DNA from 2 places in the Salinivibrio sp. PR932 genome. Region 1 is predicted to be linked to the other one. Evidence: riboswitches for the same ligand, from Rfam matches in the RefSeq annotation. Region 1 holds a riboswitch; the other holds the start of a gene.
The links. Region 1 has a riboswitch for thiamine pyrophosphate ahead of thiC (phosphomethylpyrimidine synthase ThiC). Riboswitches for the same ligand answer to the same signal wherever they lie in the genome.
Positions count from the first base shown of each region.

Region 2: it holds a riboswitch for thiamine pyrophosphate, as region 1 does, so the genes downstream of both, thiD (bifunctional hydroxymethylpyrimidine kinase/phosphomethylpyrimidine kinase) here and thiC (phosphomethylpyrimidine synthase ThiC) in region 1, are expected to answer to the same signal.

Region 1 is NZ_MUFM01000004.1:136,085-139,458, forward strand. Features, by position in the region: gene thiE (thiamine phosphate synthase) at 1-200, opposite strand, end outside; gene thiC (phosphomethylpyrimidine synthase ThiC) at 197-2,173, opposite strand; TPP riboswitch at 2,267-2,366, opposite strand; gene crcB (fluoride efflux transporter CrcB) at 2,423-2,803, opposite strand.
Region 2 is NZ_MUFM01000037.1:9,698-13,071, forward strand. Features, by position in the region: gene BZG84_RS14155 (PAS domain-containing sensor histidine kinase) at 1-83, shown strand, start outside; gene BZG84_RS14160 (putative bifunctional diguanylate cyclase/phosphodiesterase) at 80-1,840, shown strand; TPP riboswitch at 1,903-2,003, shown strand; gene thiD (bifunctional hydroxymethylpyrimidine kinase/phosphomethylpyrimidine kinase) at 2,065-2,922, shown strand; gene BZG84_RS14170 (potassium channel family protein) at 3,006-3,374, opposite strand, start outside.

The DNA.
Region 1 (3,374 bases):
ACCTGGGCATGGTGCGCGCGGCCCAACGCCACCGCACGCTGTACCCAATCCGCCAATTGAGGATGCCCCGGCTGCTTCACACGCAGTTGCACGGTTTTCACCCCCAAGCAAAGCAAGCGTTCGAGCAAATCCACATCGTCTACCACCGGATATAATGGGCCTATACCTTCAGACATAGATGCAAACGGGGTCAGGCTCATGACTCCACCTTATCGCTGTCCGCTACCTCAGCGCCTTGTGGTAACGAATGATGGGATTTTTGCAGGTAGAGCTCACTGCCCTTTGCTCGAAACTCTTGCGATTTTTGCTGCATGCCTGCTAACGGGTCTTCCAGCATGGTGACATCAATCGCTTCGCCCGCAGCGGCATAGCCATTTTCTTTGGCATAATCGCGGACTTCTTGGCTGATCTTCATAGAGCAGAATTTTGGCCCACACATGGAGCAAAAATGCGCGACCTTGCCCGACTCTTGAGGCAGTGTTTCATCGTGATAAGCACGCGCCGTCACTGGATCTAATGCAAGGTTAAACTGATCTTCCCAGCGAAATTCAAAGCGCGCTTTGGAAATGGCGTTATCTCGCACCTGCGCGCCCGGATGTCCTTTGGCTAAGTCGGCGGCGTGCGCACACAACTTGTAAGTGATAAGCCCAGTTTTAACATCCTCTTTATTGGGCAGACCCAGATGTTCTTTGGGCGTGACATAGCAAAGCATCGCACACCCAAACCAGCCAATCATCGCCGCACCAATCCCGGAGGTGATGTGGTCGTAACCAGGCGCGATATCGGTAGTCAGCGGGCCTAAAGTATAAAAGGGCGCTTCGTGGCAATGGGTGAGCTGCTCGTCCATATTCTCTTTGATCATGTGCATGGGCACATGGCCGGGGCCTTCAATCATCACCTGCACATCGTATTCCCATGCCACCTTGGTTAGCTCGCCCAGGGTACGTAACTCACTGAACTGGGCTTCGTCGTTCGCGTCAGCTACTGAGCCTGGGCGCAATCCATCGCCTAACGACAGCGATACATCATACGCGGCACAAATCTCGCAGATTTCACGAAAATGGGTATAGAGGAAGCTTTCTTGATGATGCGCCAAGCACCATTTGGCGATAATCGACCCGCCACGCGAGACAATCCCAGTCACGCGATTGGCAGTCATGGGCACATAGTGCAAACGCACCCCAGCGTGAATGGTAAAGTAGTCGACCCCTTGCTCGGCTTGCTCTATCAAGGTATCGCGCATCACTTCCCAAGTCAGGTCTTCGGCAATGCCATTCACTTTCTCAAGCGCCTGATACATAGGCACAGTGCCAATCGGGACTGGGCTATTACGTAAAATCCACTCGCGGGTTTCGTGGATATTGCGTCCGGTCGATAAATCCATCACCGTATCCGCGCCCCAACGGGTCGCCCACACCAGTTTTTCAGTTTCTTCTTCAATGGAGGAGCTCACCGCCGAGTTACCAATATTAGCATTCACTTTCACCAGAAAGTTACGCCCAATGATCATCGGCTCCGCTTCTGGGTGGTTAATGTTGGCCGGAATAATCGCACGCCCTTCAGCAACTTCTTGGCGCACAAATTCGGGAGTGATGTTTGAGGGTAAATGCGCGCCAAAGCTTTCTCCTGGGTGCTGGCGGTTTAGCTGCTCTTCACGATACTGCTGACGTCCCATATTTTCCCGGATAGCGATAAATTCCATCTCTGGGGTGATAATGCCTTGGCGTGCGTAGTGAAGTTGGGTCACACATTGGTTAGGTTTTGCCCGACGGATAGACGGTAAGGCACTAAAGCGAAGATCATCCAAGGTTTCATCACTAAGGCGAGTCTGCGCATAGTCTGAGCTCACTGCATCAAGGAACTCTGTATCGGCACGCTCATCAATCCATGCTTTGCGCACTGGCGCTAAGCCTTGGTAAATATCGATAGCACTCTGTGGGTCAGTATAAGGCCCTGATGTGTCATAAACCCGAATGGACTCATTGGCCTCGTACTGCGGATTGTCTTTACTGCCACCCACAAAGGTCGGAGACAAATGGATTTCTCGCATCCCTACGCGAATATCGGGTCGCGATCCCTCGACATAGACTTTTTCCGAGTTGGGGTAGGTTTGCGCAGAGAGAGAATCGATAAAGGATTTGGCCTCAAGACGGGCCTGTTTACGGGTCGACATAGCATTACTCCGGTGTTCATTATGGGAATTAATGCTTGCCGGAAAACGCTGAATTGAGATGTGAGCAAACTGGCAGACGCGTACGGTCTGTGATCTGATGCATCTCTTGTTCCCTTCGCTGGTACTAACCAGATCAGGTTCAACGGATCCCACTTAACGTGGTCTCAGCCAATTGGCACTCCGACAAGTTCAACGCCAGTATAAGAAATCACCGCCGCAACAACAAGCGACGTACTAGCATGTTTTTACCTACCCAGTAATGCGTCCTAGCAGCCAAGCCCCCATCGCGGCCGCTCCTAAGCATAACGCAAGGTTGAGACCCACGTTTAACAAGGCTTTCACCGTCTCACCATGTTGAAAAAGAAGCAAGGTATCCACTGAAAAGGTCGAGAAGGTGGTGAACGCGCCCAAAAAGCCAATAGCAATCAGTTGACGCCAAGGCACTGGGGCAATCAGTTCTTGGCTCATCGCCGCTAAAAAGACACCCATCGCTAATGATCCCAGCACATTAACCATTAGGGTGCCGTAGGGAAATCCTCGACCAAACACCGCGACGCTCCACTCTGAAACTAAAAAACGCGAAGACGCCCCTAATGCGCCACCAAGTCCTACCCACAATATGCTTACCACAGGGTGCTCCTTTCGATTGGTAAAAAGTCATCATACCGCGACATGTGAACAAGAAACAGGAGGAAGAAAAAGGGAAAAGGATCAAGGGTGCTAGAAGCATAATGAGTCACATACAAAAAAAGCACCGACGATGCCGATGCTTTGATATTTGGCAGGGGTAGAGGAATTCGACCGGGCTGGCGACCCAGCCCCCAACACGCTTTTGTGTAGATTGCATGTTCACATCTACCCTTAATCGGATTACGAGAACCTTGATGATTCACATACAAAAAAAGCACCGACGATGTCGGTGCTTTGATGTTTGGCAGGGGTAGAGGGATTCGACCGGGCTGGCGACCCAGCCCCCAACACGCTTTTTTGTCGTTTGCATGTTCTCATCTATCTCTTATCGGATTACGAGAAGCTTGATGATTCACATACAAAAAAGCACCGACGATGTCGATGCTTTGATGTTTGGCAGGGGTAGAGGGATTCGACCGGGCTGGCGACCCAGCCCCCAACACGCTTTTTTGTCGTTTGTATGTTCACACCTACCCTTAATCGGCTTACGAGAAGCTTGATGATTCACATA
Region 2 (3,374 bases), on a different contig from region 1:
ATAGCATTGTGACGTTGGCGTCACCGGTATCGGGTGCGGCGTTGGGCCGAGCGATGCAAACACTTTTGGAGGACAGGGCATGACACGAGAAAAATCCCAAGCGCAGATCCTGATCATTGATGATCGACCGGAGAATGTCGACTTGTTGACTGCCATGTTGCTGCAATCTGGCTATCAACACATTACAGGCCTTAACGATCCACGCCTTGTGGCCGATTACCTCTCACCGATCCCCGATTTAGTGTTGCTTGATATGCGTATGCCTCAACGCTCGGGGCTAGATGTTCTCGATCTGCTGAACAATACGCTCGGCGAGCACTGTCCCCCGGTGATGGTGCTTACTGCCGATAGTGACAACAATCTGCGCAATCAAGCCTTATGCCGTGGGGCCATTGATTATCTCACCAAGCCGTTTGATCACCATGAAGTGCTCCAGCGCATCCATAATATTCTTCATTTTCAATTCAAAACCCTGAAAGAGCGTGATCAAGCGGCACGTTTGCAAATGTTAGTGAATAAGCAAACTGCGGCATTACGTACCCTGTCTTTAACCGATCCTCTAACCAATCTACCCAATCGACGTGCGCTGGTGGATGCGGCTGAACGTCAACTCACCAAGGGGATGGTGACCGTGTTTATGATCGCGTTGGATGGGATGGAGGCGGTCACACAGCATCAAGGCCACTTAATGACAGAAGCGCTGTATAAGCACCTAGCGGGGCTCTTAGCCAGTAGCTCGGTCGCAAGAGGGCGGCGCATTGGTGTCTGGGATAACACACGTTTGGTGATGGTAGTGGAAGGAGATATCACCGCCATTGACGCACTTGCCAAGCGGATTTGTCGATTATTGAGTGGGCATCACACCCTTGATGGCCGTTTGATGTCGATGCACTGCCATGTGGGAATAGCTCAAGCGGAAGGGGAGCATCACGATGTGGAGCAACTCTTTCGCCAAGCGATTCTAGCCATCCCGACCGATGACACCGAAGTGGGTCATTATCGCCAAGAGTTGGATGCGAAATCGCAACGTGAGCATATGATCCGTAATGGACTTAGCCCTGCCCTTGAACAAGGGGGTCTGTCTTTGGTCTTTCAGCCCAAATGGGATCTCAATACTGGTAGCATGGTAGGCGCTGAGGCGTTATTACGTTGGCGTCATCCGCAACTGGGAGCGATCAGCCCGGCCGAGTTTATTCCCATTGCCGAGCGAAGTGCCGATATGATCCAACTCGGCGATGCAGTTTTTTCTATGGCGTTGCGCGCGCTGGTCCGTTGGCGAGAGCAATACACCTTGCCCGAGGCGTTTCACTTAGCCATCAATGTCTCTTCCCAGCAACTTCGCCACGGTTTTGCCGACAGCATTCTTGCCCGCTGCCAAGCGCTGGAAGTACCCACCCAAATCATTCAGCTTGAGGTTACTGAATCGGCGTTAATTCGACACATGTCGGTGGCGCTCAAAGAGTTACAACAGCTCCGTGATGCGGGGATGCACATTGCGCTTGATGATTTTGGCACAGGCTACAGTTCATTGAGCTATTTGAAACAGCTTCCTGTGGATTGGGTGAAGCTTGATCGTAGCTTTATTCAAGATCTTGCATCTAACGCCGGTGACAAACACCTTGTTGGTAGCGTGATCGACCTAGCGCATGGGTTTGGCCACGGTGTGGTGGCCGAAGGCGTGGAAGAAGTTGGCCAGCAACAGATTTTGCAGCGTATTGGCTGCGATCAAGTGCAAGGCTTCTTGTATGCCAAACCGCTGGGAACAGAACAGTTTGAACAGCTTCTGCAAACCGGATGTGAGTGCCCAGCGACGGCTATCAGTGCGCCCGTGTCTGGATAGCCGTGGTCATCATCGGATTAGAGATGAGGCTTGCGCTTTATCCGTAGGATGCATATTCTGAACACAGTTAGTCGGGGAGCAAGTAATTGCTGAGACTGCGAAAGCAGGACCCGTAGAACCTGATCCAGTTAGCACTGGCGGAGGGAACTGACACGATCAGCGCACAAAGTGATGCATACTGCCGTACTTTGTCTCCTTCCGCCCCTGATGATTAAGGGGCCATTATGAACCTATCTCCACCTGTTATTCTTACCATTGCCGGCTCAGACAGCGGTGGTGGTGCGGGCATTCAAGCCGACATTAAAGCGATTTCAGCGACCGGCGGCTATGCGTGCTCGGTGATCACCGCGCTAACCGCGCAAAATACCTGCGGTGTCGAGGCCGTCTCGGCGGTTGAGCCCGATTTTGTGCGCGCCCAATTAGATGCAGTGTTATACGACATGCCGGTGCGTGCGGTGAAAATCGGTATGCTGGCCAATCAAGCGATTATTCGTGAAGTCGCTGCTGTGCTGGCACGGTCGCCACACTTACCGGTGATTTTAGATCCCGTAATGGTCGCGACCAGCGGCGACCCTTTGCTCGACGAGCAGGCCATGAGGGCGTTGATTGAAGAGCTTATTCCGCGAGCAACGGTGCTCACTCCCAACTTGCCGGAGGCCGCTCGCTTAACCGGTCGGCCTGTGCCTACCTCTATAGAGCAAATGCATGAGCTGGTGCCGGCACTTCGCCATCTAGGCTGTCCTTACGTGATGCTCAAAGGGGGCCATTTACATCACGCCCCTGAAAGCGTGGATGTGTGGATTAGCCAAGATACCTGTCAAACCTTGCGCGCACGCCGCATTGAAACTACCAACACCCATGGCACCGGATGTTCACTGTCTGCTGCAATCGCCTCTTATTACGCGCAGGGAATGACGCCCATTGAAGCCGGGCGAGCGGCTAAGCAGTATTTGACAGAGGCTTTAGCGCATAGTCAGCAGCTAACGGTCGGAAGAGGTGCTGGGCCGGTGCATCATTTTTACGCTTACCCTGATAATTTGTGTCTGTCGCCAGCAGAGCATGCTGTCGCGGAATTGCCCTGAGACGAGATGGAAACGATCCGCTGCAACCCAAGTGGGGCAGCGGCATCGGAAAGAAAACAGCAAAGATGCGTTGGACGCGTCCGTTAGGCGGCAGACCAATGTGGTAAACGCTCGGCGGCGATATAAAAGATGCGATCGCCCGGTGCCACTTCAGTGTGTAGGCGAGGGTTCAGGGTGATCCCATCGCCTTTGTCGAGACCAATTAAGGTTGCATCATGCTCATGCTTTAATTGATTAAACAAGGTGCCGACATCGGTTGCACTCGCATCGGTGGGGTAGCGGGCACAGTATTGGGTCATCCCTTGAGCCGTGCTCAATAGCTCGTGATGTAATTGGCTTGAACCGGGATCAACGGCCGCTTTTGCCAGCATTTCCACCGACACAGACGGCACACATTCAGCGTGCGGATAGTGCTGCTTCAATATTTGGCTGAGTGCATCATCTTGAAAATA